DNA from 2 places in the Catenibacterium faecis genome. Region 2 is predicted to be linked to the other one. Evidence: riboswitches for the same ligand, from Rfam matches in the RefSeq annotation. Region 2 holds a riboswitch; the other holds the start of a gene.
The links. A riboswitch is a leader RNA that binds a small molecule or an ion and turns the genes downstream of it on or off. The one in region 2 is predicted to bind lysine.
Positions count from the first base shown of each region.

Region 1: linked by a shared signal. The riboswitch ahead of H8909_RS10750 (transporter substrate-binding domain-containing protein) and the one ahead of H8909_RS03670 (ACT domain-containing protein) in region 2 are both predicted to bind lysine.

Region 1 is NZ_JACRWG010000057.1:456-12,931, forward strand. It holds tRNA gene H8909_RS10735 (tRNA-Arg) at 215-291, shown strand; gene H8909_RS10740 (amino acid ABC transporter ATP-binding protein) at 414-1,151, opposite strand; gene H8909_RS10745 (amino acid ABC transporter permease) at 1,163-1,891, opposite strand; gene H8909_RS10750 (transporter substrate-binding domain-containing protein) at 1,900-2,712, opposite strand; lysine riboswitch at 2,773-2,939, opposite strand; gene H8909_RS10755 (metallophosphoesterase family protein) at 3,007-3,474, opposite strand; gene H8909_RS10760 (M15 family metallopeptidase) at 3,471-4,622, opposite strand; gene uvrC (excinuclease ABC subunit UvrC) at 4,678-6,447, opposite strand; gene H8909_RS10770 (endonuclease MutS2) at 6,440-8,740, opposite strand; gene H8909_RS10775 (CvpA family protein) at 8,742-9,530, opposite strand; gene H8909_RS10780 (ribonuclease HIII) at 9,636-10,553, shown strand; gene H8909_RS10785 (deoxycytidylate deaminase) at 10,579-11,058, opposite strand; gene H8909_RS10790 (RluA family pseudouridine synthase) at 11,051-11,971, opposite strand; gene lspA (signal peptidase II) at 11,941-12,447, opposite strand.
Region 2 is NZ_JACRWG010000008.1:28,822-48,357, reverse strand. It holds gene H8909_RS03695 (IS3 family transposase) at 1-648, opposite strand, end outside; gene H8909_RS03690 (HTH domain-containing protein) at 666-1,094, opposite strand; gene H8909_RS03685 (AzlC family ABC transporter permease) at 1,177-1,887, opposite strand; gene gloA2 (SMU1112c/YaeR family gloxylase I-like metalloprotein) at 1,977-2,354, shown strand; gene H8909_RS03675 (hypothetical protein) at 2,347-2,760, shown strand; lysine riboswitch at 2,776-2,945, shown strand; gene H8909_RS03670 (ACT domain-containing protein) at 3,015-3,473, shown strand; gene dapA (4-hydroxy-tetrahydrodipicolinate synthase) at 3,475-4,374, shown strand; gene dapB (4-hydroxy-tetrahydrodipicolinate reductase) at 4,376-5,122, shown strand; gene lysA (diaminopimelate decarboxylase) at 5,133-6,434, shown strand; gene H8909_RS03650 (ATP-binding protein) at 6,644-7,972, shown strand; gene H8909_RS13455 (hypothetical protein) at 8,905-9,048, shown strand; gene H8909_RS03645 (hypothetical protein) at 9,146-9,457, shown strand; gene H8909_RS03640 (PF20097 family protein) at 9,454-9,696, shown strand; gene H8909_RS03635 (hypothetical protein) at 9,714-10,178, shown strand; gene H8909_RS03630 (hypothetical protein) at 10,483-10,659, shown strand; gene H8909_RS13450 (transposase family protein) at 10,724-11,389, opposite strand; gene H8909_RS03620 (alpha/beta hydrolase) at 11,597-12,517, opposite strand; gene H8909_RS03615 (L-threonylcarbamoyladenylate synthase) at 12,707-13,327, shown strand; gene rpiB (ribose 5-phosphate isomerase B) at 13,305-13,745, shown strand; gene glyA (serine hydroxymethyltransferase) at 13,751-14,986, shown strand; gene upp (uracil phosphoribosyltransferase) at 14,998-15,618, shown strand; gene H8909_RS03595 (hypothetical protein) at 15,618-15,992, shown strand; gene H8909_RS03590 (F0F1 ATP synthase subunit A) at 15,992-16,657, shown strand; gene atpE (ATP synthase F0 subunit C) at 16,690-16,917, shown strand; gene atpF (F0F1 ATP synthase subunit B) at 16,943-17,443, shown strand; gene H8909_RS03575 (F0F1 ATP synthase subunit delta) at 17,443-17,979, shown strand; gene atpA (F0F1 ATP synthase subunit alpha) at 17,989-19,515, shown strand; gene atpG (ATP synthase F1 subunit gamma) at 19,518-19,536, shown strand, end outside.

The sequences.
Region 1 (12,476 bases), on a different contig from region 2:
ATATGATAGCGCTAACAATTTATCATTTCAATATATATTATAATACAATTTAAAAATACTCTAAATGTTATATGAATATTATAATATATACACAGTTTGTTTATTATTTAAAGTGTGAGAAAACCTTAAGATAGGTATTTAATCATTTTTTTCATTTTCTTATTGCATTAAAATGATCTATATGCTATTATAAACAAGCAGTTGAAAAACAAATGTCTACGTAGCTCAGCTGGATAGAGCACACGCCTTCTAAGCGTGCGGTCATGGGTTCGAATCCCCTCGTGGACGCCATCTGTTAATTACCTCGGTATATCCGAGGTTTTTATTTTATTTATCGCTGGTAAGGATATTTCTTTACCAGTTTTTTATATAAGAAAAGAGACAGCTTTTATGCTATCTCTTGAGTCAATATTTTATCTGTTAGAATAACGTGATAAGAACTGTTTAGCACGTTCTGTTTTAGGATGTTCAAATACTTCTTCAGGTGTTCCCATTTCTGCAATAACACCCTTATCCATGAAACATACTACATCGCTGACTTCTCTTGCAAACTGCATTTCATGAGTCACAACAGCCATTGTTAAACCTTCTTTCGCAAGTTCCTTCATAACATCTAATACATCCCCTACCATTTCAGGGTCTAAGGCACTTGTAGGTTCATCAAATAGAAGTACTTCTGGCTTCATACATAAAGCTCTTGCAATCGCAACACGCTGTTTCTGACCACCAGAAAGCTTTGTACTAGAAGCATCTGCGAATTTATCCATACCAACAGCTTTTAGCTGTTTCATTGCTTCAGCGCGGGCTTCTTCTTTAGATTTCTTTAATACTTTGATTTGTCCAATCATACAGTTTTCTAAAACTGTTTTATTACTAAATAAGTTAAAGTTCTGGAATACCATGCCTACTTTACTACGATATGTAGAAGCATCTAAATCACCTTTAAGGATATTTTGTCCATTAAATAGAATTTCACCTGCATCAGGTACTTCAAGAAGGTTGATACATCTTAGTAATGTACTTTTCCCAGAACCGCTTGAACCAATAATAGTAACTACCTTACCACGTTCGATAGTGAAATTAATATCGTTAAGAACACGGAGGTCACCAAAATGTTTTTCTAAATGTTTAATTTCAATTACTGTATTCATTTCTTTCCTCCTTAAGCACAGTTATCCTTGATAGTAACTGTGTTTGTCTTATTGATTTTCTTTTCAACATAGTTAAGTACAAATGTAGCTACAGTTGTAAGAATTAAGTAAAGAATTGCAACAACAAGATACACTTCGATATATCTCATGTTTGTACCAGCCACTGATTGTGCCTGGAAGAATAATTCAACAACTGAAATCGCATTTAACATACAGCTATCCTTAATATTAACAATAAACTGGTTACCAAGTGATGGGAATGTATTCTTAATAGCCTGTGGGAAGATGATAGAAATCATAGTCTGAGTATTTGTCATACCTAAAGACTTAGCTGCTTCCATCTGCCCAGGATCAATAGACTGAATCCCACTACGAATAATTTCAGCCATATAGGCAGCTGTATTTACTGAAATAATTACCATGCCAGCTGTAAAGTTATTCCAATGTAATACTGGTTTGAATAAGTAATAAAGGAATACGGCCTGAACCATCATAGGTGTTCCACGGAATACCCATACATAAAAGCCTGTAATAAAACGTCCTAAACGTTTAAAGAATCTTGTTACTGGTTTATCTAGTGGATCTAATGGTACACAACGAATGGCACCAATAATTAAACCAATAATTAAACCAGCTAATGTACCAACAACCGCAAAAGCGATTGTCATCTTAATACCATACCAGAATAGAGGCCAGTTATTAATTAACTGACTCCATGCATATTGAAAATCTATTTTCATTTTATCTCCTATTTTTCAGTAGGTGCTCTCTTAACAGCATCTTCCATGATTTTTAATCTTTCTTCTTGTGAAATAGAATCTAAAGCCTTCTGAATCTTCTTGAATTCAGCAGTCTTACGTGTATTATTCTTTAATCCAATTGATACTGCAGTATCTACATTAAAGTTATGACCATCTGCAAACTTAACGATTGATAAATCTGGGTTAGCCTGTACGATACCATTTGCAACTGGTAATTCAGCAGTAATACCATCTGTATCACCCTGCTGTAAAGCTACAACTAATTCTGGATAAGTTGATTTAGGTGTCTGATGTTTTACACCGTTAATCTGATCAATGATTGTATCATAGTTAGTATTCTTCTGACCTGTTACCTTATATCCTGAGAACTGCTGGATATCATTGAATGAAGTCATTGGACTGTTCTTTCTTACAATCATAACCATTTCACTCTGATAATAAGGTGTAGTGAAGTCTAATCCCTTTTCACGTTTCTTATCTGCAGTCATACCTGCAACGATAGCATCGATTTCACCAGATTCTACAGCTGGCTGTAAACCATCCCATGCAATCTTCTTTACTACAAGTTTCTTTCCTAATTTTTTAGCAATTTTGCTGGCAACGACAACATCATAACCATCTGCATAACCTGCACCACCATCTAATTTAACTGCAGTATCTGTTTTCTTAGAAGTCTGCCAGTTAAATGGCTGGTAAGCTGCTTCCATCCCTACTGTAAAAGTGTTGTCATCCTTAGTAGATGATCCACATCCTGATAATACAAGCGCTGCTGTTGCAAGCGTAATTAAAGTCTTTTTCATAATATTCCCCTTTCTATATAAAAATAGAAAAAAAGCCATACGTTATCGCATAGCTTTTAACGATTAGATAACGCCTCTTCATCATGAAGGAGTGAGACAGGTATTTCCTGAATCCCCAAGACCATAAGCTGCCACTTATCTTCTTTCGGCGATGATTACCTTTCATATGATTCTTAGTCTGCCGACTCCTCATACTACTCTGATGCATCGCTTCCTCTATCTTTATATTTGACTTTACATGCCCATTATAATAGGAAGATATAAAAAGTCAATCCTATTTAATAAATTGTATCATTATTCCAATGTTTTAATTCTAACATCTACATTTGTACCATCAATAGTCATCACTGCATAAGATCTTTTGCTGCCACCACGTGGCCATGAAGTAGAGCCAGGATTAATAAGCCAGAAACCATTTTCTTCTTTTACAAGAGGCATATGTGTATGTCCTGAGATTAAAACATCTCCATTATATTTCTTTAAAAAGTCCAGCATTTTCTTTTCACGATCAAAATAACCAAAGAACTGCCCATGAGTAATCAGAAGATGTCTTTCTTCAATATCTAATCTTGCAGTTTGTGGAAGATCAAGACTCCAGTCATTGTTTCCTTTCACAGCAACAAATTCATCTAAATCGCATAATTGATATGATTCACTATCACCACAATGGATATAGTAATCTGCATCATCTTCTAAAACTTTAATATCTGTTAAGATATTCATGTCACCATGGTTATCTGACATAATTACAATTTTTTTCATTCAGCTGCCTCCTTCTGATTATATTCTTCAATACAACTATTTTCTTTATAAATCTTATTCGCATTCTTCTTACCCACATAACGATAATAATGTGCATCATACACATGATTTGTAGAAGATGCCATACGTTTTGGATAACGTAATATAAAACCATATTCATATGAATGTGCTTCAAGCCATTGGGACAGGGCAGATGTTTCAAACTCCTGATAGGCAATGGATTTAGATGCAATAGAAACTGTATGACCCAATTGTCTTTCATCTTTACCTGCAAGGTTAGGATTTGAATACTGTAAGTCAGTAAAGCTTGTATAAGCTTCTTTAACATAAAAGTCATTCGCAATCTCATCAGGCATGGCATCAATCATCTTCTTTAACGCGTCATAAGCGTCATTATTTAAATACATGGCATATTTTAAACGATGAATATCTGACATTAAGACAAGGTTATGAGGAACATAAGCACCTATATAAGTTTGATCACTTAAGGTAGTTAAAAGAGCTGAAGGATCAGGAATCAAGAACATATCAGGATTATTTGCCTGAGTCATAAGTGTTGTTAAACCATAACGAGAGTAATTAGCACATGCCTGTTTGAAAAATGAAAGAATCATTTTATCTGTTAGTCCACGATTCTTTAATAATTCAATATAGTATTCTGTATCGTCTACATAACTATAATCTTCATAAAGAGGTCTCATTTCATAATATATTTGTAGTTTATCAAAATCAAAGTTCTGATTATATAAATATCCTGCTTCTAAATCATGTTCTACAAGTTTTTTTGCTTGATCATAAGATGCACCTTTATAGATACCAGTGAGTTTAGTTGCTAATTCATTGCCTGTTTGTAGGATAGATTTATTTGTAGAGTAACGCCCTGTTTTTTCTAGTAGTTCATAATATTGATAATATGGAAGATAGAAATCATCATATTTGATATATTTCATAAAATGGTAAAGAGGAATTCTGTTTTCTACAAGATATTTCTGTTCTTCTTTACTTAAATACTTTTCGATGATCATTCTATTATCGTTATTGATGCCATTGACACGATAGAATGGATCAAATCGGAGATTAATTGTATAGAATGAAACGATAAATAATGCAATGACTGTAATAAACAGATACTTGCGCTTATTTTCCATTAAATCACCTGCTCTCTAGTGTCAATTATATAGTATATCATGAGGAGTGTATAGATTATTCTTTATGTAGTACTTCATAGAGCTTTAATGCCGTATTTTTAGGAATAACTGCCTCTAGTTCTTCCAGTGATGCTTCCTTCATCTTTTTAACACTCTTAAAATGATTAAGAAGCTTCTTCTTGCGTGCTTCCCCTATTCCTTTTACTTCATCTAATATAGAACTAAATAAGGATTTAGAGCGTACCTGACGGTGGAATGATATAGCATAACGGTGCACTTCATCCTGCATACGCGTTAATAAAAAGAATAAAGGACTCTTTGTATCAATAGGAACCTGGTTTCCATCTTCATCTAGCAACATTGCGGTAGAATGTTTATCATCCTTGGATAAACCACATATATGTACAGAGAGATTTAAGCTGTCTATCACTTCTTTGGCAACTTTGATCTGTCCTAGTCCACCATCGACAATTATGAGATCAGCCATTTCTTTTTGTTCCATAAGTAAGCGATAATAACGTCTATAGATAACTTCCTTCATACTTGCATAATCATCTGGACCTTCTACTGTCTTGATCTTATATTTACGATAATCTTTTTTAGATGGTACACCGTCTTTATATACAACCATACCAGCGACTGCATAAGCACCCTGAATATTAGAGTTATCGTATAATTCAATTGTATGTGGTGTATCAATACCTAGTTTTTGGCCTAATTCAATAATAGGAAGAATTGTTTTTTCATCTGTCTTCTCTTTTAACAAGAATTTCTTTTCTAATGCTTCTTTCGCATTTTTATTAGCCATTTCTACTAAGGATTTCTTATCTCCTCGTTGTGGCTGAAGAACATGACAGGATAATATTTCAGTTAATAGTTCTAGATCAACATCCTGAGGAATAAGCAGTTCATAAGGTTCTGGATGTGTTTGATAATAAGTGACTAAAAAACGAATCAAATCTTCTTCAAAATCTTCTCCTACTGGTTCTAAATTAAAATCATGATAGAGAAGTTTACCTTCACGCATAAAGAAGAGCTGAATACTAATGTAGCCTTTATCAATAAAATAACCTAAAATATCTCTATCTTTATAGTCTCCAAATTGGACATTCTGTTTTGCTGTGACATATTCTATAGAACGAATGAGATCACGATATTCTTTCGCAAGTTCAAATTGAAGATTTTCACTAGCTGTCATCATCTTTTCAGTGAGTTCATCTATTTTAGATTTGGTATTACCATGTATAAAAGAAATCAGTTCTTTTCTAATTTCATCATATTGGCTCTTGTCAACTTCATTAATACATGGACCTAGACATTGATGTAAAGAATAATATAAGCATGGTTTATCTGGTACATGATTGCACTTTCTTAATGGGTAAAGCTTATTTAATAATTTAAAAGTATTTCTAGCAGCAGTGGCATCGGGATAAGGACCAAAGTACTTATTTTTTTTATTTTTAGTTTTTCTTACTATTTTAAGTCTTGGATGGGTTTCATCAGTGAGTTCAATATAAGGATAATAGGTATTATCCATGAACATGATGTTGTATTCAGGTGTATAGTCTTTAATAAGGTTAATTTCTAGTAATAATGCTTCCTTTTCACTGCCTGTCACAATATAGTCGAAGTCCCATATATGATCGACTAATTTTGTGGTTTTATAGTTATGTGCTCCTGTAAAATAAGAAGAGACGCGATTTTTAAGTTTTCGCGCCTTTCCTACATAAATAACTTTTCCGTCTGTATTCTTCATTAAGTAACAGCCAGGAGACATAGGAAGCAGAGAAAGCTTCTTTTTAATATAGTCTAGATTCTTATTCAAAGCTAACTACCGTTACACCTAAACCACCCTCATTTGGCCCACCATCACGATATTCCTTGATATACGATAAATGGTCTAGCTTCTTTCTTATACCATTACGTAAAATACCTTTACCCATACCATGCACAATACGTACTGAAGGATAACCTAGTAATAAAGCGTCATCTAAGAACTTTTCTACAATATTCATCGCTTCTTCATAACGCATACCAATGACATTGACTTCATAATGTCCAGTCTTCTTCATATGCTGTCTTGTGCCTGCTTTTTTAACCTTCTGAGGTTTAGAGGCACTATGCATGAATGTTACATCAGTATCCTTAACACGAGCCTGGAGACCACCTAAATCAACAAGCAATTCATGCTTCTTAACTTCTAGGACATCCCCTTCTCTATTCATTTTATCAAGTTTAACATGATCACCTTTTTTAAAGACATGATCCTGTACCTTGACTACTTCTTTCTTTTCATATTTCTGCTGATCTAATGCATGTTTTGCTGCAGTCACCTGATGAGGCTTTAAAGCACCTTGATTCATAATATCTTTAGTCAATTCATCAATTGTCTTCTTAGCCTCTTCAAGCATCTTATTAGCTTCCTGCTGTGCCTCTTCGACAATACGATCTTTCTGTTTTGTGGCAACAGATAGCTGATGTTCATAACGATTATGAAGTTTTTCATTATCAGCAAGTAACGTATTGATTCTTTCTTCTTTTTCATCTAATTCAGCACTCTGTTTAGTAAGCTTCTCGGTTAGCTTTTCTGCTTCACTCATACGTTCTTCTTTATTATGTAAAGCTTGATCAATAATCTCGTGATCAAGACCTAAAGAAGCAGCAATCTCAAAGGCATAAGATGAACCAATAGAATGAAGCTTTAATCTATATGTAGGACGCATTGTTTCTACATCAAATCCAACAGATGCCAGAGTAATATCATCTCTTGACTGCCCATAGCTCTTAAGTTCACCATAGTGAGTAGATGCAATAATACGGCAGTCACGTCTTAATAAAGTATCCAGAATAGCTTCTCCTAGACATGCCCCTTCTTGTGGATCTGTACCAGACCCAATTTCATCAATAAGAATTAAAGAACGACATGTTGCATGTTCTAAGATATAAATAAGCTTCTTCATATGTGATGAATATGTTGAAAGAGACTGCTCAATAGATTGTTCATCACCAATATCGGTATAGACTGCATCAAAGAATGGAATAGAAGCTGAAATAGCTGGCACGGCTAAACCACTAATTGCCATTAATGAAAGTAATCCTGCAGTCTTTAAAGCAACAGTTTTACCACCGGTATTAGAACCAGTAATCATCAACATCTTACCATCAATAATAATATCATTAGGTACAATTCTTTCTTGATCAATAAGTGGGTGTCTAGCCTGTTTTAAAGAGAGAACACCTGATTCATTGATATCAGGTTTAATGCAATCATAATCACATCCAAAACGTGCTTTCGCAAAAATAAAATCTAGTTCAGACATGAGTTCCTGATCAAAATAGAATCTTGTATAGTTATACTTAACACGTCTTGTAAGGCTTTGTAAGATTTTATTGATTTCAGTCTGTTCCTGACTCTTTAATTCATTAAGTTCATTGTTCATAACAACAACACTTTCTGGTTCAATAAAGAATGTCTGCCCAGAAGCACTTGTAGCATGTACTAAACCTTTGATTTCATTTTTATGAGGTGCTTTAACTGCAAGAACTAAACGGTCATTTTTGCTAGAGAGAGTATCCATACTTAATGAATTCTTTTCACTCTTTAAATACCCTTCCATAGAATGACGAATACGTCCTTCTAACGCATGCATGCTTTTTCTAATACGATAAAGTGTTTCACTGGCATGATCACTGATAGAGCCATCTGGCATAATACATCTATTGATTTCTATATGTAACCCATTATCCCCTTCTAAGCCTTCCACTAAGTCTCTTAAGAGAATAATTTCTCCTTCATAAGCATTAAAGTAAGAAGTTACCTGAAAGATATTTTCTAACATATGATCAATAGCCATAAGCTCCTCAGGTGCTAAAATACCATCCATCTTCGCTTTTGCAAGATATGCACTGATATCATGAAGTGGCGCAAGAGGTAAAGTACCCATAATACGATGAATAGTCATGGCTTCTTCTAAACGATTCTGTTCTTCATTTAAATCAGCCAGATTATCATACATTTCTAATTGTAATACTTTCTTTTTCGCAATCTCTGTACGGCAGCTGCCAGCAATACTATTTAGAATTCTTGGAAATTCTAAGACTTTATAACTATCTAACATTTTATTCACTTCCTATATTATTTAATATCGTATTCTTTTCTGTTTCTGTATAAGGTGTTTTATTTAATAAAGAGATAAATTGAAGTTTTTCTTCATGAGGTATAATGACCTGCTGATTCATTAAAGCAGGGCCTAATTGTGTATAGACAAACTGTGTTGCATCATGCTCATCTAATATTCCATGATCATAGGCGTGATTATTAGCGATAATCATCTTCTTTAATATATCTTGATCTTCTAGTTGAAGTGTATGTTGTCCCTTTAATAAGCTTCCATAAGCACTTGCTTCATTGATTGCTTTTTGTGAGATAATTGGTACATCTTCTATGATTAAGTGTCCTATTTTAGAATTAGTTAAGATATCAGGTCCAAAGAAGGGAATAATAACCATTATCATAACCATGAAGGAGATAAATACACCCTTTAATGCGTGAAGCAACGCACCTAATAAATGATTGACAAAAGCAGTGAGTGCAAAATGATCAGTCAATTGATTGACTAAAGGTTTAATAAGAACGCCTATGAGTCTGCGGATCACTTCTAGAACAACAAACATAATGATAAAGACTATCAACATATTTATAACTGAACCACCTAATTGTGATAAAGGATCATTTACAGGCTTATAAATCTGGATAATAGAAGAAATAGTTTCTACGTTAAAATAGATAAAAAGCATCATGATTATAAAGCTTACTAAATCATATAATGTAGAGAAAAAACCTTTGGAATATCCACTAAAAAACATATATAACAAAAAAGCGATAAGAATCAAATCAAGAAAACTCATAACACTTACCTCCTTGACGTTGTCGGTTCTTAATTATAACAAATGAAATTTATACTGTCAAAAAAATGAAATTTATGATAAAATAAAACATGTGAGGTGAATATAGTGGAGCCAATTAAATTTTTGATTAATGAAAACATTTTAAACAAGATGAAGAAGTTTTATGACAGTCAGATGGTTCCATTCGAAAGCGAGAACCTTCTTTTAAAAGCTCATGCTATTGGCTGTGACATCGAAGTGACATCGAATTATGAAGCAAGCTTTTTAGGACAGAATGCGGTGCATGAAGCAAAGCATTGGTCTAGAAGTTTAGCAAAAAAGATTGAGCAGGAAAAGAATTCAGATCACTTATGTATGCATCCACATATTGGTGCTGCAGAAACAGGATCTGCTGATTTTCTTGGGCCGCTTTGTGTCGTTGCATGCTATGCCGATGATGAAGCACTTGAGATCATTAAAAACCTGCATATTGATAATATCGATGATTTGTCTAATCAGGAAATTATCAATTACGCTAAACTATTAAAAGGACATCTCATTTCATCACTACTAGTACTAGATAACTCACATTATAATAAGATGATTGATAGTGGAATCAACCAGGCAAACATTCGTGCACGCCTATTTAACCAGGCTGTTGTGAATGTTCTTCAGAAAGTGAAGAAGAGTGTTGAATTTAAAGTTATTGATCAATTCGTTTCACCTAAGACTTATTATAATTATTTAAAGAGTGAAGTTATTGTCGTAAAAGATATGATTTTTGAAACCAATGCTGATGAACAGTATTTAGCAGTATTAGCTGCAGAAATCATTTCTCGTTATGCATATCTACAATATTTTGCTAGTATGACAAAGAGTTTAAAGATGAACCTTGCTAGAGGGGCTGGCACTAATGCCGAAATCGTGGCTGTTAAACTTGCGCACAAGTATGGTGATAAGATTCTTACTAAAGTATGTAAGTTGAATTTCACTAATATGAAGAGAGTTAAGGGAGCATTAAAGAAATTAAAAGAAGGCCTATAGGCCTTCTTCTTCATCTAGAGAATCATTATTGATTCTCTTTTTTTATTTCTATTTCAAATGCGGGAACTTTACGATAAGAAACACCAGCCACATCTAACATACGTTTAGCTGCTCTATCACTTTCTGTTCCTTTGTATTTTTCATCTTCATAGACAATTTCTTTAATACCACTCTGAATGATTGCTTTTGTACATTCATGACATGGGAATAAAGAAACATAGATACGACAACCCTGCAGCTTCTGAGTACAGTTAAGTATTGCGTTTAACTCGGCATGTACAACATAAGGATACTTTGTATCATATAAAGCTCCTTCTCTTACAGTCCAAGGGAACTTATCATCTTCACATCCTCTTGGAAGACCATTGTATCCTACCCCTACTATACGATTATCACTGTTTACTATACAAGCGCCTACTTGCGTATTAGGATCTTTAGAACGATAAGCAGAGAGTTTAGCTACTCCCATGAAATACTGATCCCATGTAATGATCTGCTTATCCATTGTATTCTCCTCCTAGTTCTTTGATTTTTTCTTCAAAGAAATCAGGTAAAGGTGCTTCAAAGTACATATGTTCATTGGTTCTAGGATGTACAAAACCTAATACTTTAGCATGTAGATACTGTCCATGTGTGTTATCATCATTTCTAAAGCCATATTGAGGATCACCATAAACTGGATGACCAATATATTGCATATGAACACGGATCTGATGTGTTCTACCTGTTTCTAGACGACATTCAATAAGTGTCATATCATCATAACGTTCTAATACTTTAAAGTTAGTGATTGCATCCTTGGCATTCTTACTAGTGACAGCCATCTTCTTACGATCTTTGCTATCACGTCCAATAGGTGCTTCAATACGACCTACGTTATGATTAATAACACCATGAACGAGTGCTACATAACGACGTACAACTGAATGTTCTTCTAATTGTTTAGATAATGAACGGTGGGCATTATCATTTTTTGCAACCATTAATAGACCACTTGTTTCCTTATCAATACGATGTACAATACCAGGACGTGTAATACCATTTATTGCTGATAAATCATGACAATGATAGAGTAATGCATTCACAAGTGTTCCTGAATAAATACCTGCTGATGGATGAACAATCATACCTGTAGGTTTATTGACGACAATCACATCTTCATCTTCATAAACAATATCTAATGGGATATTTTCAGGATTAATTTCAGTACTTTGAGGATCTGGTAAAGTGACCTGGATGACATCCTCTTCTTCTACCTTATAGTTAGCTTTTTCAACATTATCATTAACGATAACCTGTCCTGCTTTAATCCATTTCTGAATCTCAGTACGTGAACGATCAGGCATATGATTTAAGATTACTTTATCTAAACGCAAGCCTTTTTCTTCTAATTCTGGTGTAATTGATTGTATTTCCATTGTTTATATTCTCCAATTCCTAAATCTAAGATGATTAATAAAACACCTATTACAACACCCATATCGGCAATATTGAAAATAGGAAAATCATAACCAAATACAAAGAAATCTAAAAAGTCTCTTACATAATGAAAAACAACACGATCATATAGATTTCCTAGCATACCACTAAATATAAGCACAATTCCAAATCTTAATAAGACCTGGGATTTATCACTCTTGATAAAATAATAAATAAGCATAATACCAGCAATAATAGAAATCGCATAGAACATAAAGAAATGCCCTGAAAGCATACCCCATGCGGCACCTGTATTATGAATATAAGTGAAATAAAAAAAGTTTTTAATGACCTGATAGCTCTGGCCTAACTGCATTGATTCATTGACTACAAGTTTCGTTACTAAATCGCCACCTAATACAATAATAAATGTGATTAAGTATAAAAAACCGTATTTAAAATTTATTTTTTTCATTTAATCATCCTTTCCTCAACGATTATAGC
Region 2 (19,536 bases):
GCTCTTGAGTAAGTCAATAAACTTAACACTTGTATAATGCACACCCTGATCACTATGTATCAGAGCATCAGTATGAATATTACGCTTATGTTTACTGTAAAGCTGATTGAATGTCTCCAGGACAAAGTCTACTTCTAAAGACGGTGATAATACATATGAAAGAATCTGCTTTGTGAAGCCATCCTTTACCACTGATAGATAGGCTTTAGATCTTTTATGACCGTAGAATAGATAAGTAATGTCTGTTTCAAGCACATATCCAGGGCCATACTCCTCGAAATGTCTGTTTAGAATATTATCTGCATAATTTGATGTTTTCATTGCCTTAGCCATTCTTCTTGCAGGATTGGCTTTTCTTATCGGACAGAATAGCCCGTATTTCTTCATCAGTCTTGAAATCTTTTTATGATTCATCACAATGCCCATGTGAAGAAGACGCATATGAATACCACGTCTGCCTTTGTCATATCCTTTGAATTTGTATGCTTCTAAAATCAGTTCAAAATCCTTACGGTCTTGTTCTTCTTTTTCGCTTATGGAACTTTTTCGTTTCTTCCATGAATAGAACCCACTTCTTGAAACACCTGCAATATCGCATAACGCTGTGACACTCAGTTTATTTCTAGGTGATTCAAGAGTTCTATCTATTAGTTTATATTTTTCTCTTATTGTTTGTCCTTCTGCAGTTTTGAGATTTGCTTTCTGTTGATAAATCTCACTCTTTTTAAAAAATCGTTCTCCTGTTGGAGAATTTTATTTTTCTGCTTAAGCCTTTCTAGCTGTTCCTCAATGGTAAGATTTTTTGTAGAAGGTCTTCCGGATTTTGTGCCTCTGGTATCCTTGAATCCTTCTTCTCTTGCTGCTTCTTTCCTTACACGATTTGTGAACTTGAGAGTTCGACTAGACCCTAACATATGAGGATCAAATCCATACTTTCTAAATATGTTTCCAGGCATCATGCCATTCTGTAAATCAATCCAGAAGAGTTCTTTGAATTCTTCTGAATAGGTTATGCTTTTGATAGATACTTTCTTTACATATGGATTCTTTTCGAGTTCCTTTACTTGTTCATCACTAAAATAATTTACTCCCATAATAACACCACCATTCTATAATCATTATACTACGCAAAATAAAAACCCTGTAAAACAGGGTCACGAAATAAATATCCTTTTTTTATCGTGTCCTTTTTACAGGGTCCATTTTACTCCTTTCTAAGCTCTTTTTTTCTATGAATAATGCGATTGTAATAAGAATCATAGAAGGAATAAGGAACTGATTAGGTCCAAAGAGTAATAAACAGAATATAGAAATAATAAATCCTGTAAAGGCAGGAAGATGTTGTTTTGATTTCTCTAATTGCTCTACTAGGATGATGACAAATAATGCAGTCATCGCAAAATCTATGCCAGTTGTATCAAAAGGAATAATATTCCCTAGTACTGAACCTATAATACTCCCTGCTATCCAGGATAACTGATTGACAAGAGAAACGATAAAGAAATAGTCTTTACGACTAATATCATCAGGAAGATCAGGAGAGCAGATTAAGGAATAGGTTTCATCTGTTAATGAGAAGATTAAATAAGGCTTTCTCCACCCTGCTTCACTATATTCTTCTAACATGGTAATACCATAAAAGAGATGTCTGATATTGACCATAAGAGTCATAATAGCAGTTGTAATGATAGAAGCACCTGTTGATAGTAGATTAATTGTCACAAACTGCATAGAACCAGCATATATACCTGTACTCATTAAAACTGCCCAGACCCATCCATAACCTTTACCTTGAAGTAATAAGCCAAAACCAATACTTAATACAATATAACCAGTCATAACAGGGAGTGCAGATTTAATAGAATAAATAATTGTTTTCTTATTCATGTATTACCTACCTCCTTAGTCGGTTTATACTATAATAACTATATATCATTCTTGATGTCAATGATATAATAGTAACAGGAGGTGCTCTTATGAGATTAGACACAGTACATCATATTGCAATCATTACAAAAGATTATGATCAAACAATTGACTTTTATGTCAATAAATTAGGTTTTAAGATTATTAGAGAAAACAAGAGAGAAGATAAACAGGATATCAAGTTAGATCTTCAACTTGGAGAGATGGAATTAGAAATATTTATTAAACCAGATGCCCCACTACATTTTTTCCCTGAAACTGCAGGACTGAGACATCTGGCTTTCAAGGTAGAAGATGTAGAAGAAACAGTCAAAGAATTAAATGCGTTAGGTATTGAAACAGAACCAATCCGTTTCGACACATTTACAGGCAAGAAAATGACATTTTTTAAAGATCCTGATCAATTGCCTTTAGAAATCCATGAATAATAGAGAAAAGCTGTTAGAGAACTATGTGCGTTTGTCAGGTATATCATTTCATAATAATGTTGCCTTTGCGCATACGAAGTATCAGGTGAACTGGAAAAAAACAGCTCTTACTATGTGGTTAGGTCATATAGTAAGCAAGAAAACAGAATTCTATGTATTGAGCTTTGAACGTGAGGGAATTACCTTTATGCAATATGATAATCTGAAGTTTCTAGATGGTGTTTACTTCTTTGATTATCGTTTTGTGACAGATTTTAAAGTGAAAAAGAAAGGGGCTGAATCAGAGATGCGCTTCATGTACCAAGGACAGGAAGTTGTATTAATGCTTCAGCGATATGCAATAGATAGTCCCTGGATCAAAGAATATATGCACTATTTAGAAGAAAATCACTTTTTTTATGATTGATAATATGTTATTATGTTGGCAAATAGAGGTGCATGCGTTAAGAATTCGTTATTAATGGATACAGCCAGATAATGAAGGGGGAGCAAATGCCGAAGAGACAGGGAACTGTATATGAACTGTTATCTGGGGGATAAGAGAAGATCTTATTCACTGTCACAAAATATTTGTGGTGCGCTATTGAATATAATGAAGACTAATTATATTGCAATGGCCCCATTGCAATATTTTTTTATAGAAAAATGGAGATGATGAAGATGAACAGTGTGATTACAAGATTAGAGATTGAAGAAGACATTATTCAAGTGAAGTTAATGAATGTTGAAAAGAATCCTCTTTTTGTGGCTGATGTGTTTGAAACAATTAGTCGTGAAGGTGTGAACATCGATATGATCTCATCAGTCATGCTAGAAGATGAAATGCGTATTGATTTCACATGTGATGCAAAAGCACAGAGTGCTTTAAACAAGGCTATTGAAGAAGTTAAGAAGAATCACCCACGTATTGGTGTATTTGCATCTAAGAATGTAGGTAAGCTTGTTGTAGAAGGTCATATGGAAAATGAAGTCGGTTTTGCAAGTAAGTTATTCAAAGTTCTAGGTGATAACCAGATCCCATTTGCTCAAGTGACAACAAGTGAAGTATCTATTTCATATGTTATAGAAAAGAAATATTTAAAGAAAGCATTAGAAAAAATTCAGGAGGAATTAGCATAAAATGGAACCAATTTTTGAAGGTACAGGTGTTGCATTGGTATTACCAATGTTTGAAGATGGAAGTATTGATTACGAAGGTTATAAGAGACAGGTACAGAGAATGATTGATGGTGGTGTAAAAGCATTACTTGTCAACGGAACTACTGGTGAACCTGCAACTATTGATATTGAAGATGAATTTGAACTCACTAAGATTACAGTAGAAATGGCTAAGGGTACAGGTGTAAAGGTTATTGTAGGTGCAGGTTCTAACTATACTGCACAGGCTATTAGAAAGGCTAAGTTCAATGCTGAAGCAGGTGCTGATGCAAACTTAGTTGTAACACCTTACTACAATAAGACTTCTCAGAGAGGTTTAATTGAACATTATAAGGCTGTTGCTGCTGCAAGTGATTTACCACTTATTATGTATAATGTACCAGGTAGAACTGGTATGAAGATCAGTGTAGATACAGTAGTAGAACTTGCAAAGGTTCCTAATATTGTTGCTATGAAAGATGCAACAGATGATATTGCATATGCAATGGAAGTATTAACACGTACTAAGGATATGGACTTTGATTTATATTCTGGATGTGATGATAATATTCTTCCATTTATTGCAGCAGGAGGTAAAGGTGTTATTTCAGTATTATCTAACCTTTATCCAAGAGAAACAGAAATGTTTGCCCAGGCTGCATTAAAGGGTGATCTAGAACTTGCTAGAAAGATGGCTTATGATTTAAATGATGTTTCTAAATATTTATTTATTGATGTTAACCCAATCATGCCTAAGGCTGCTTTAAAGCATATGGGTGTTATTGAAAGTGATATGCTTCGTCAGCCTCTTATTCCAACTACAGAAGAAAATAAGAAGTTATTATTTGATGCAATGAAAGAATTCGAAAGTAAGGGTTATTAAGATGAAAGTATTAGTATATGGTTATGGTTTAATGGGTAAGAAAGTAGCCCATGCAGTAATGAATGATACAGATTTAGAATTGGCTGGTGTTGTATCTCCTGTGTTTGATGTACAGCCAGAAGTACCTGCATATAAGTCATTAGATGAAGTACAGGATGATATTGATGCAATTATTGATTTCTCACATCCTGCCAATCTAGATAGTATTCTATCTTATGCATTAAAGAATAAGTGTAAAGTTGTATTCGCTACTACTGGCTTTAGTGCAGAAGACTTAAAGAAGATTGAAGAAGCATCTCATGAGATTGCCCTCTTCCAGTCTTATAACACTTCTTATGGTGTGGCTATGATGAATAAGATGGTGAGTGAATTTGCGAAAGAATTCTTTGAACATCATTTTGATATTGAAATCATGGAAAAACATCATAATCAGAAGATTGATTCACCATCAGGTACTGCAGTGATGTTATATGATGGTATTAATAATGCTTTAGATGATTCATTAGAACCTACTTATGATCGTCATTCTATTCATCGTAAGAGAGAAAGAAATGAAGTAGGTATTTCATCTATAAGAGGTGGGACAATCTTTGGTGAACATACAGTAATGTTTGCAGGACAGGATGAAATCGTAGAAGTAAAGCATACAGCTCTTTCTAAAGAAGTATTTGCGAATGGTGCTGTTGCTGCATTAAAGGCATTAATGAATAAAGACAAAGGTTTATTTGATTTAAAAACATTATATTAAGGGGAATGGTATGGTATTACAGACACAGTTTGCTGATATAAAAGGCAATGATTTATATATAGATGGTATTAAAGCATCTGATCTCGCAAAGCAGTATGGCACACCACTTTATGTTATGAGTGAAGGTCATATTAGACATCAGATGAATGAATTAAAGACAAAGTTCATGGATAAGTATGAAAAGGCACTTCCATTATTTGCATCTAAGTCTTTTAGCTGTCTTGCAATCTATAAGCTTGCAAATGAATATGGTATTGGAATTGACTGCGTATCTGCAGGAGAAATCAGTATCGCATTACGTGCTGGATTTGATCCAGACAAGATCTACTTCCATGGAAACAATAAGCTTCCTTCAGAAATTGAATATGCATTAAGTCATGATGTGACTCATTTCGTAGTAGATAACTTCTATGAAATTGAAAACTGTGAAAAGATTGCAGGTAAACTAGGTAAAAAAGTCAAAGCAACTTTAAGAATTGTCCCTGGTATTAAAGCAGGTGGTCATAACTATATCATGACTGGTCATAAGGATACTAAGTTTGGCTTTAGTTCTCATTATGGTATCTATTTAAAAGCTATTCAGCAAATCTTAGAGTCTGATAATATTGAATATGAAGGAATTCATTGTCATATCGGTTCTCAGGTATTTGATTTATTCGCTTATGTGAATGCAATGCTTCAGTTCATGAAGTTCGTGAATGAAATCTATAATACATTTGGTGTTGTAACAAGTAAGATCAATGCCGGTGGTGGTTATGGTATTGCTTATACTAAACAGGATGAACCACTTGATTTTGAATCTATTACATCAGAAATCATGAAAGTTATTTATAATGAATATGATAGTCATGGATGGGAACGTCCAGCTGTTATGATTGAACCAGGACGTTATGTTGTAGGTAATGCAGGTATTACCCTATATACAGTAGGATGTATTAAAGAAATTCCTGATGTACGTACTTATGTCTCTATTGATGGTGGTATGTCTGATAATATCCGTACACCTTTATATGATGCGAAATATGATGGTATTGTCGCAAATAAAGCAGGAGAAACAAAGACTAAGACTGTAACAGTTGTAGGTAAGATCTGTGAAAGTGCTGATATGATTACTAAGGATTTACCAGTTACAGCTAATATTATGCCAGGAGATATTTTTGCAGTATTCTCTACAGGCGCATATAACTACTCTATGTCTTCTAACTACAACCAGTTACCTAAACCAGCTGTAGTATTCACTTATGAAGGTGAATCAAGAGTCGTTGTAAGAAGACAGACATTTGATGATCTAATTTTATTTGATGAAGAATAGTCATGAGGAGATAGCGGATGCTATCCCCTTTTTTTATGCATAAATATATATAATATAATTACTGTTACTTTGAAGAAAGTACCATTTTAGGCTAAAAAAGATTGAAGAAAGTCACATTTTTGGTAAATAAAAGATTGAAGAAAGTCATGCTTTGACAGATAATAAGATTGAAGAAAGTTATATATATTTAAAAAGTTAGGAGGTATTCTATGTTTTTTAAGAGAAAAGCGTATGATAAGCTACTTGAATGGAAGCATAACTATTCAGATCGATATGCTGTTCTATTAGAAGGGGCAAGACGTGTTGGTAAGTCAACTATTGCGGAAAATTTTGCGAAGAATGAGTATAAGTCATATATTTTGATAGACTTTTCAAAGACAACAAATAATATTCTTGAATGTTTTGATGATATAGGTAATCTAAATATATTTTTTCTAAGATTGCAGGCTGAAACAGGAATCACATTATATGAACATGAGTCTCTTATTATTTTTGATGAAGTACAGTTATTTCCTAAAGCAAGACAAGCAATTAAACATCTTGTTGCAGATGGTAGATATAGTTATCTAGAAACAGGATCTTTGATATCAATAAAAAAGAATGTAAAGGATATTCTTATTCCTTCTGAGGAAATGAAGATTCAGATTTACCCAATGGACTATGAAGAGTTCTGTACTGCCACAGGTAGTAATTATGGATTGTTGAAAGATATATATAATATGGGTAAAGCCATTGGTCAGGCTACAAATCGTAAGTTAATGAGAGATTTGAGAATATATATGGCTGTTGGGGGAATGCCACAAGCTGTAGAAGCCTATGTAAATGGTAAAAACTTTTCAGAAATAGATATGGTCAAAAGACAGATTATTAATCTGTATGAAGAAGATTTTAAGAAGATTGATGCTTCTGGTAGATTATCAGCTATGTATCATTCAATTCCTGCTCAGCTCGCAAAAGATACAAAAAAATATCGCATAACAACTGCGATAGGTAAGAAGAATAATGTAAGAAGTGAAGAATTATTATATGAGTTGATTGATTCAAAGACAGTGCTACCATGTTTTAATACAACTGACCCTAAAGTGAGTTTGGCAGATACAAAAGATTTTGATAGTTATAAGCTCTATATTGCGGATACTGGTTTGTTTGTCACACTTATGTTTATTGATCGCCCAGCAACAGAAAACGAAATATATGCAAAACTATTATCTGATAAGTTGCCTATTAATCTTGGTTATTTGTATGAAAATCTAATGGCTCAGATGATTGCTGCATCAGGAAGAGAATTGTATTATCATACTTGGAATAAAAAAGGAAGTTCGCATTATTATGAGGTTGATTTTCTAGTATCAGATGGAAGTAAAATCAAAGTATTTGAGGTGAAATCTTCAGGTATTGGAAAACATGAATCAATCAATGAGTTCTGTAAGAAGTATTCCAATATTGTGAATAAGTCATATTTGATTTCACAAAAAGATATAGGCAAAGAGAATAGTCTATTGTTTAGACCGTTTTATCTTGTACCTTTTGTATTATAGAACTAAAAAGTGATATCACATCATTGAAGAGAAGTTATTCATTATGACTTGAGACATTCATAAGGTAAGCTCGTGAATAACGATTAATAGTTATGACTATTAATGTGTTGTTCTTCTCTTCATTAAATAAACATACAGACTAGAGGTTGCTTATATTTAACTTCTAGTCTTTTATTTTGTAGGTATACATTATAATAGACTTAAGAAAGCATATTATGAGTGTCGTTATGTTGCTATTGATGAATAAGATAACCTAAAGCAATATTATCTTAAACTACCCCCTTTTTTACTTTAGATTTTTTATAATTATTATCAGTATTATTGAGTACTTTAATATTGTTTGTTATCATATTTATGAAGTTAAAGTTTACTTAATGAAAGGAGGAGATTCCATTGGTTACATTAACTAGTAATACAAACATAATGAATCTAATAATTAAAAATGCAAAAGAAAGGAAATCTTATCAATTAAATTATTGTCTTCACTGACTATGATTATAGGAGTGAGCCTCTCTACTATTACAAGTGTAAATGCGTATAATTATTATAAAAACGCATTCGAAAACACTGATTAATTAAAAATTATTTACAATCAGATAGCAAAGAAAGAAAAATCAATTAATGCATGTTCTCTTGATGGCCAAGCTGTTTATACATGGGGATACCCTACTACAAAAGGCAGAATACTAGTTACAGGAGACGCTTATAAAAATCTGATTCCTACTGGTCATGCAGCTATAGTCTATTCACAGAGCAAAGTTGTTGAAGCTATATACAATAAAGTTGTAACCGGTAAAAATGATTGGAATAAAAGCAAATATACATGCTGGGGACTTTATGTAACAGAAGATCAAGCAAAAAAAGTTGCAGATTGGTGTTATTCACAAAGAGGCAAACCATATAACATTAAGTATTATGATGTAAATACAAGATTGAAATTTTACTGTTCTCGACTCATATGGGCTGGATTTAAAGATAAATACAATGTAGATTTAAACACTAGTCAATATGGTGCAGCAGTACATCCTATTGAATTTGTCTCAAGTGATAAAACAATGATTCTTTATAAGAAGTGATTATAATAAAAAAACAATTTTAATAATTACCACAGTCTTACTATTCACAGGATGCACATTCTTACAATCACAAAGAAATATCCATTATACATTCGGTGTGATTGAAACTTCTTCTGCGAGAAAATATACTGTTATTAAATATTATAATGATGATGGTAAAAAAGTTGCTTCTACAAAATTGGATGAGGCTCAAGTAGGCACATCATTCAATACCACAAGCTATCATGATGGTTATGCTTATATTAATAATATCGGTCTTCAAGGACATAAGAATCCTCAAAACGTTATTCAGATAAAAAGAAATTCTACTGAAGTGAAAAAGCTTCATTTACCTGGAACTACCATTGATGCAGTCTGTGCAGATGATCACTATTATAAAGTTAAGATGTATTTGGAGGAAACAAAATGATAATCAATAGATGTCCTTATTGTTCGGGTAAGTTAATTCATGGTTATATTAAAACAAGGGGTGAGGCTCTTGCATGGTCACCAAATCCTGAAAAACTACCATTTATGACGAATAAATGGCATATTGGGGAGGATGATATCAAGTTAGGAGATTTTAGCTACTACAAAGGTGACAAAATTGATGCATACAAATGTAATACATGCAATATTATTATAATAAATGCAAATAAAGATTTATAAAACAGGAGAAAGTATATATGAAAACTAAAACAAAGAATCTAATCATTATACTTTTATTGGGATTTTCAATTGTTTTTAATGGATATTTGTTTATTGAAAATAAAAATAAAGCTACAACCATAGTGCAGTTAAATAAAAAAACTAAAGAATTAGAAAAGTATAGTGAATTACTTGAAACTGGAACAGCTATAGAATATGTGGATATTAAAGAAAGTGATGGTCTGATTTCTATGGCTTATCTATATCAAGATAAAGAGTTAATAGAAAGACATGGTATAGGGTTTATTATTGGTAAGCAATACTATAGGATAGGGATAGCCCCTGAAATCGGTACAACATTAAATAAAAATTCAAAAATTATAAAGATCACAGACAATGAAATAGAATTTACATTTAACTTAAATAATGATACAGAAAAAAAGCGTTTAATAGTCCAAACTGAAAATAATGATATTCATTTTAAGTTAGAGGATGTATCATAAATCCTATCTTTTGAATAAAAATGGAAAAGCATAATAGTTGCTACAGTAGTGTTTGAATTGTAATTAATCTATTATTCTAAGTTGGTTAGAACTTGTGTTTTATTCACAAAAAGTGTATTTAAATCCTGTTTTCTTGAATGTAACAAATTAAGTTATATATTGTAGATATACGATATCACATAAGAGAAAGGAGGATAAGAAATGTTGAAGGTAGTAAATAATAGCAGAGCAAAAAAAGTTATGAAGTATTTTACATATTAGAAAGTTAATCACTCATTATGCATAGAAGTGGAAGTGAAAAATTATGAAAAAGAAAGATTTGATTCGTATTGCATATGAAAAAATTATGCTTGCTATTGGTGTTATGATTGCTAATTTAGTAATGAATGAAACAATGACAGTATGTATAGTTAATACAGTATTAGTAGTAGGCATTACGCTTATATTTGACATAATACAGTTAAGAAATAAAACACAATGATACTTTGGAAACCTGCTTCTTTGGAACCTTTAATTTATAAAGGGAGGTCAATAGAAAACTCGCTTTAAATATTTGGGGGTTTCCACTTGTAAAGGGCAGTCAGAAATGACTGCCCTTTAGCGAGTTCTTTTTTATCGATTATCTGAGTATAACTTGACCATGCCTTCTTGGTTCTTCCATCAATGATATCTACAATTTCCATGGTCTTAAAATCAAGAATAACACACATGTATCTGTTTTGTCCCTTATGTCTCCAGTGCTTCTTATCAATGCATATAATCTCAGGTAAAGGCTGTCTACGCATCTGACCATACTTATCGAATATTTCAACGACTTTAGTAGGACTTGTGTTAAAGAATCTAGCAACCAGTGAAAAAGTAGTTGTAGGTTCTTTAAGTTTATTCATGATTTCCAGTTCTGAGGTTTGAGATAATCTACTATGACTTTTCTCTGTAAATGGGTTTTCCTCTGTCACTACCTTATTACATTGCGGACATACTAATCTTCTCTTTTTAAGTATTAGAGAAGTGTTCTTGCTTCCTATCATGTTATGTATGACTTTACATTTTCTATAGTCCTTAATATTTATTCTACTGCTGCATTCTGGACAGGAGATAATGGTTCTCTTAAGCGTGATACAATAAATCACTTCTTTTTCATTAATTTCAATCGTATGAGACTGTACAAAGGATTCATAATCCCCTAAAATAATTTTTAGATCATTATTCAATTTGTGATCTCCTTTCGCTTTGATTTAATATGAGCAAATTAATGATACAGCGAAAGGTTTTTAATTACACAAAAATACTTAAAAAAGTGGGAGCCGCAGTGTGATCCCCACAGATTTAAAGGTGCTGTTTCCAAGACCCCCAAATATTTAGAGCGAAGGTCTGACCCCTACAAAAATTAAAGACCCTTTTATAATCGCTCGGTCTATTTAGTCTACATATTTCTCTAAGAAATGAGCAATATTGCTTTGAACAAGTTTCTTCTCTTTATGATAAGATTCACCATGTGCGGCATCATTCACAATAAGTAATTTCTTTTCTGCCTGACAGGCATTATAGAGTTCTAATGCCATGTAAGTAGGCACAAAGTGATCCTGGTTACCATGTATAAATAATGTAGGTGTTTTAGACTTCTTGACTTGATTGACTGCACTGGCCTGTTTGAAGTTATACCCTATTGTCTTTTTTGACAATAATGTAGCACTAGGAAGTAATAAGAATGGTGGACATCCTTTATTCTTTAAGTAGTATTTGAATTCATCATAAGCACTTGTATAGCTGCAATCAGCGACAATAGCTTTCACATTATCAGATAATTCTTCACCACTTACCATGAGGACTGTTGCTCCACCCATGGATATACCATGTAAGACAATGCTCATAGGTTCATTATGGAAGTACTCTTCCATTTTTTTAATCCATTCTAATATATCTAAACGATCCAACCATCCAAAACCAACATAATGTCCTTCTGACTGTCCATGTGCTCTATTATCTGGAAGAAGGATATTATAACCAAGTTCATGATAGAAACGAATATAATATGCAAACTCACGATAATGGTAAGAATGGAATCCATGAACACAGATCACTAATTTATTAGAATCAGGATAGGGAAGGAACTGCCCTTCTAGCTTTAATCCATCATAAGAAGTGATTTCCATATCTATAAATGTCTGATGATCTAGCCATTGTTTATCATCTTCACTCATTGGATGTTTTAATCCTACTTTTTCTTTTTTGCGTCTTGTACATACCTTTTCTATCGCTATGCGCCCCGCTGCAAGATAAGTGGCAGATGCCGCAGCGGTTGCGCCTATTGTACCAATAATTACGTTCTTTTTTTTCACGACAAAAAGCCTCCTTTTATTCATTATATAAGATATTCTATAAAGAATTCATATACAAAAGATTAAGTTTGAATAAATAATTGACAGATAGGTCAAAGTGTAAGTAGAAAAGGGTATGTTTGAAAGCGATAAATATATGTTTTTAAGAAAGTTTTTGTGTTAGAATAATACCGATATGAGGTGATTTTAATGACACAGGTTATAGAACCAGAACAGATGGATTTATTAGTAAGTGCAGTAAGAGATGGGAAGATTGTTGCATTTCCTACGGAAACTGTTTATGGCGTTGCCTGCTTATTCAATGATTTGAAGGGTCTTGATAGAATTATGGAAATCAAGAAACGTAACCCGAATAAAGCAGTGACTCTTATGTTGTCAAAAAAAGATGATGTAAAGAAGTATGGCTTAGTAGACGAGGGTACCCAGAGAGTGATTGATAAGTTTATGCCAGGTAGAATGACAATCGTATTAAAAAGACTGGACAGTGTGGATTCGAGACATGTTAGTGGAAAAGATACAATAGGTATTAGAATCCCAGACAGTTCTTTCGTTTTGTCACTCATTGATCAGACAGGGCCTTTATCAGTAACAAGTGCTAATTTATCTGGCCAAGGGAATACGACAAACGAAAAAGAAGTACTTGCACAGCTTGATGGACAGATTGATATGGTTGTCAGAGGACAGACTGCTTCGGCAACTGCATCTACAGTCGTGGATTTAAGTCAAGGTGATGTGAGAATACTAAGAGAAGGTTTAATTACCAAAGAAGAAATCGAGGAGGTATATTATGAAAATTGCAGTCGCTTGTGATCATGGTGGATTACGTTTAAAGAATGTTCTTATTGATGAAATGAAGAAACAGGGTTATGAAGTTGTAGACTATGGTACTTATACTGAAGACTCTTGTGATTATCCTGATTATGCATCTAAGGCAGCTAAAGCTGTTGCATCAGGAGAATGTGAGAAAGGTGTCGTTGTTTGTGGAACAGGCATTGGTGTATCAATTACATGTAATAAGGTAGATGGTATCCGCTGCGCATTATGTCATGATGTATTTAGTGCAAAAGCGACAAGAGCTCATAATGATACTAACATGATTGCAATGGGACAGAGAGTTATTGGAGAAGGACTCGCTGTTGAGATTCTTAATGCATGGCTACATACTGAGTTTGAAGGTGGAAGACATGTTAAGAGAATTGAAAAAATGATGGCTTTAGAAAAGGAGTAAGCATTATGAGAGATACAGAAGTATTTGCGAGTGTTGAGCGAGAATTGAATAGACAAAGAAACAATATTGAATTAATTGCTTCCGAAAACTTTGTATCTAAAGAAATCATGGAGCTTGCGGGCTCAGTTCTAACAAATAAATATGCTGAAGGATATCCAGGTAAGAGATATTATGGTGGATGTCAGTTTGTGGATGAAGTAGAAACATTGGCACAGGAAAGACTTAAGAAGTTATTTGGCTGTGAGTATGCAAATGTTCAGCCTCATTCTGGTGCACAAGCGAATACAGCTGTTTATTTTGCTTTATTACAGCCAGGTGATAAAGTACTAGGTATGTCTTTAAATGATGGTGGGCATTTAACTCATGGACATCCATTAAACTACTCTGGTAAGACTTATGAATTCCATGCTTATGGTGTTGATAAGGAAACAGAAAGAATTGATTATGATGAATATAAGAGATTATGTGAAGAAATCAAACCTAAGTTAGTTGTTGCAGGGGCAAGTGCTTATGCAAGAACTATTGATTTCAAATTCATGGCTGAAGTAGCACATAGTGTTGGAGCTATCTTTATGGTAGACATGGCACATATTGCTGGTTTAGTTGCTGCAGGAGATCATCCATCTCCATTCCCTTATGCAGATATCGTGACTACTACAACTCATAAGACTTTAAGAGGTCCTAGAGGTGGTGTCATCATGTGTAAGGAAAAGTATGCAAAGGATATTGATAGAGCTGTTTTCCCTGGTATGCAGGGTGGACCTCTTATGCATATTATTGCAGCTAAAGCAGCTTGCTTCTATGAAGCATTACAGCCTGAATTCAAGGAATATAGTCATCAAATCATTAAGAATGCGAAAGCTTTAGAAGAATCTTTAAAGGAAGAAGGATTCCGTCTTGTAACTGGTGGTACTGATAATCATCTATTACTTATTGATGTAAAGAGCAGCTGTGGTATTACAGGTAAGAAAGCTCAGAGATTACTTGATGAAATCAATATTACAGCTAATAAGAATGCGATTCCTTTCGATACAGAAAAACCTTTCAAGGCTTCTGGAATCCGTGTTGGTACACCAGCAATGACCACAAAAGGATTCAAGGAAGATGACTTCAGAGAAGTTGGAAAGATTATTGCTTATCGTTTAAAGAATGAAGAAACTGATGAAGTAAAGAATGAATGTCTTGCAAGAGTAAAGAAGTTAACTGATAAAGTGACTATGTATGACGATATTAAATACTAGGAGGCCATAAAATGGTTAAAGTACTCAATCATGCATTAATTAAACACAAACTCTCAATTATGAGAGAAGAAAAGACATCAAACTATATTTTTAAGCAGAATCTTGATGAAATCGCAATGTTGATGGCTTATGAAGTCACAAAAGATTATCCTTTAAAAGAAAAGGAAATTGAAACACCTATTTGCAAGACAACTGGTTATGAACTAGACAAGGATATTATTCTTGTACCTATCTTACGTGCTGGTGTGGGTCTTGTAGATGGCTTCAGAAGAATCATACCAACTGCGAAAGTAGGTCATATTGGTATGTATAGAGATGAAGAAACATTGATTCCTCATGAATATTATGCTAAATTTCCTAAAGGATTAGAGAGCGCAAAGGTTATTGTTCTTGATCCTATGCTTGCTACTGGTGGTTCAGCTGATATGGCTATCCAGAATATTAAAGATCGTGGTGCGAAGGATATTGAACTTGTCTGCCTTGTAGGTGCACCTGAAGGTGTGAAATACATTGAAGAACATCATCCAGATGTTAAGCTTACTTTAGCTGCATTAGATGAAAAACTAAATGACAAGGGATATATTGTACCAGGTTTAGGAGATGCGGGAGACCGCTTGTTTGGTACTAATTAATGGGATTTGATGAATATGAAGTAAGAAGAACTTCTGTTAAAGTATTTCTTGCAGGATTGATTCTTGCGGTACTACTTTCCATCATTCTTCATTCGATCAGCTACTGCTTAGGGTTTGTATTAGGCTATCTTATTGATTTATTAATTTTACAGATCAATATGAAGATGACTGATACAATACTTTCTATCCAGACTGCAGGTAAGACAATTGCGGTTATATTATTTATGGCTAAATTGTTTATATTTGCATTAGGGTTTGCAATAGCTGGATTTTTTCCAGAAATAGTAAATATGTATACTGTATTTCTGGGCTATCTAGTAGTAAAGATTTCTATTTATATACATGCATATGGAGAAAGGAGGCGTATGAGATAATGAAAATCACTATTCAGCCAGAACTGATATCATCATTGATTGTGACTGTGATACTTTCTATTTTCTTTGTTTATGCAGGTAAAAAAATAAGAGAAGCAGATCCAACTAAGAGACCAAAAGGTGTGGTTCTTCTTGTTGAAACCGCCATTAAGATGGTTTACGATTATATGGGCACAATCATGCCTAAGAAATATGCGAAGAACTACTATCCTTATTTCTCTATGTTATTTGCATGGCTGTTGGTATCTAACTTATTTGGATTAACAGGTTTTGATGCGCCAACTACTAACTACTCAATCACGTTATCCTTAACATTAATTACATGGGTATTAATTCAGATTAATGCGATTAAGTATCAGGGTGTTGGCAGTTATATTAAGGGAACTTTGATTCCCCCAACAAACCTATTTGGTTTGATTTCACCATTGATTTCTATATCAATGCGTATTTTCTGTAACTTATTGAGTGGTACATTTATTATGGCCTTAGTATATCAGGCAACATCATTCTTAAGTTACAAGTTGATTCCATTCAACTTTTTAGGACCAGTGGTAGCACCACTATTACATTGTTATTTCGATGTATTCTCTGGATGTGTACAAGCACTGGTATTCGTTACACTATCTTCAATTCTGATTTCTAATGAAAATCCAGATGAAGAATAAATGAAAAAAATGTCAATAGGAGGAAATTGATTATGACAAGAGGTTTAATTGCAATCGCTGCTGGTATTGCAGTACTTGCAGGTTTAGGTACAGGTATTGGTGAAGGTTTAGTTGCCGCTCATGCAGTATCTGCAATTGGAAGAAATCCTGAGGCTGAAAGCAAGATCCGTACTACTATGATCTTAGGTATCGCCTTAACAGAAACAGTAGCCCTCTATGGTTTACTTATTTCTTTCATCTTATTATTCGTATTCAAATAAAAAATAGTTTAAGGAGGAAAAAACTATGCCAGATATAGCCGCAAAGTTATTTCCAAACCCTACCACTATGATTGTTCAGTTATGTTCCACTGCAATCATGCTTCTTCTGTTTAAGAAATATTTATGGAATTATGTATTAGAATTCTTCCAGAAGAGAGCTGATTTTATAGAAGGTAATATCAATGATGCGAAGGCTAAGAATGAAAAAGCATCTGAATATCTTCTAGAAAGTGAAAAGCAGGCTAAAGAAGCTGCTAAACAGTATAAAGAAATCATAGATCAGGCTAAGGAAGATGCCGTAAAGGCTAAGAGTAAAATCATGGATGAAGCTAACAAGCAGGCTCAAGAAAAGATTGAACAGGCTCGCCATGAAATTGAATCTGAAAAGCTTGCAGCACAGGATGAAATGAAGAAAGAAATTGTGGATGTTGCTGTTGAAGTGGCTACTAAAGTCATGGATCAGAATATGAATACTGAAGCCAATAAAGCTTTAGTAGATGATTTCGTAAAACAGGTTGTTAACTAATGGATGCAAATGTTGCAGAACGTTATGCTGAAAGCTTATATCAGTTAGCGTTAGAAGATCATGCGCTAGAAGATTATCTAGCAGACATGAAACTAGTTGATACAGTTTTAGAAAGTAATCCAGAATTTGAAAAATTCTTCTCTCATGTGCTTGTAGATGATGAAGCAAAGTGTGCATTACTTGATAAAGGTTTTGGCACTTCAGTAAATCATTATGTATTGAATTTTCTTAAACTGCTTGTAAAGAAAAGAAGAACAAGATACATTGCGCCTATTACAAAAAGCTTTATTAAGATGAGTAATAAGCATCTTGGTATCGAGGAAGGCGTTATCTTCACACCTTTCGCATTAAGCGATGAACAGGTAAAAGCAATTGAAGAAGCGATTTCTCAGAAAGAAAACAAAACAATCACTTTAAGAACTGTTGAAGACAAGACACTTATTGGTGGTGTTAAGGTTCAGATTGAGAACCGTGTCTATGATGGCTCATTAAAGAACAAAGTCAGCAAGCTCAAGACTGAGCTGTTGAGAAAGTAGGTGACGCAAGTGGCATTAAGACCCGATGAAATCAGTGCTTTAATCAAAGAGCAGATTAAGCATTATGATGATGTCATGGAACAGAAAGACGTCGGAACAGTTATGACTGTTGGTGACGGTGTCAGTGTTGTTCATGGTTTAGACAATGCAATGCTAGGTGAATTGATCCTTTTCCCAGGTGATGTTTATGGTATGGTCATGAACCTAGATGAAGATAGTGTTGGTGTTACTTTATTAGGTAATGCGGACGAAATTAAAGAAGGCGACGAAGTAAGACGTACAGGTAAGATTATTGAAGTACCTGTAGGTGATGCAATGCTTGGTCGTGTCGTTAACCCTTTAGGACAGCCTATTGATGGTCAGGGTGAAATTATCACTACAAAGACTAGACCAATCGAAAGAGTGGCTCCTGGTGTTATGACAAGAAAATCAGTAGATCAGCCAGTACAGACTGGTATCACTACTATTGATGCAATTATTCCAGTTGGTAGAGGTCAGCGTGAGTTAATCATCGGTGACAGACAGACTGGTAAAACAGCTATCGCTGTTGATACAATCATCAACCAGAAAGGTCAGGATATGTACTGTATCTATGTTGCAATTGGTCAGAAGAACTCTACAGTTGCACAGGTTGTTGAAAAATTAAAGAAGGCAGGCGCAATGGATTATACTGTTGTTGTTTCTGCATCAGCTTCTGAACTTGCTCCAGTTCAGTATATTGCTCCTTATGCAGGTTGTGCTATTGCTGAAGAATGGCTTGACCAGGGTAAGGATGTATTAATCGTTTATGATGATTTAAGTAAGCATGCCGTAGCTTATCGTACAGTGTCTCTATTATTAAAGAGACCACCAGGACGTGAAGCTTATCCAGGTGATGTATTCTACTTACATTCAAGACTATTAGAAAGATCTTGTCGTTTAAATGAAGAAAATGGCGGAGGTTCTATCACTGCCCTTCCAATCATTGAAACACAGGCAGGTGATATCTCAGCATATATCCCTACTAACGTTATTTCTATTACTGATGGTCAGATCTTCTTACAGCAGGAATTATTCAATGCTGGTTTCAGACCTGCCATTGATACAGGTTTATCTGTATCACGTGTAGGTTCTACAGCACAGATCAAGGCTATGAAGCAGGTTTCTAGAAACTTGAAGTATGAATTAGCACAGTATGAAGAAATGCAGTCATTCGCACAGTTTGGTTCTGACTTAGATGCAGCAACTAAGAATGCGATTGAACATGGTGAACGTGTACGTGAAGTATTAAAACAGGCACAGTATGCACCAAGAGATGTTATTGATCAGATTATTACTCTATTTGCACTTGAAAATGGATTCGTTAAGAATGTTAAAGTGGAAAAGGTACAGGAATACATGGATGGTTTAGTAGAGAAGTTTGCTGTTGCACATAGTGATCTTCTTGATGAAATCAGAGAAAAGAAAGTATTATCTGATGAATTAACTGCTAAGTTGAAGGAAGCTGTTAAGGCTTATACAACTCAGTTCGAAAACTTACAGAAAGCTGAGGCTTAATTATGGCTGGGCAGATGCAAG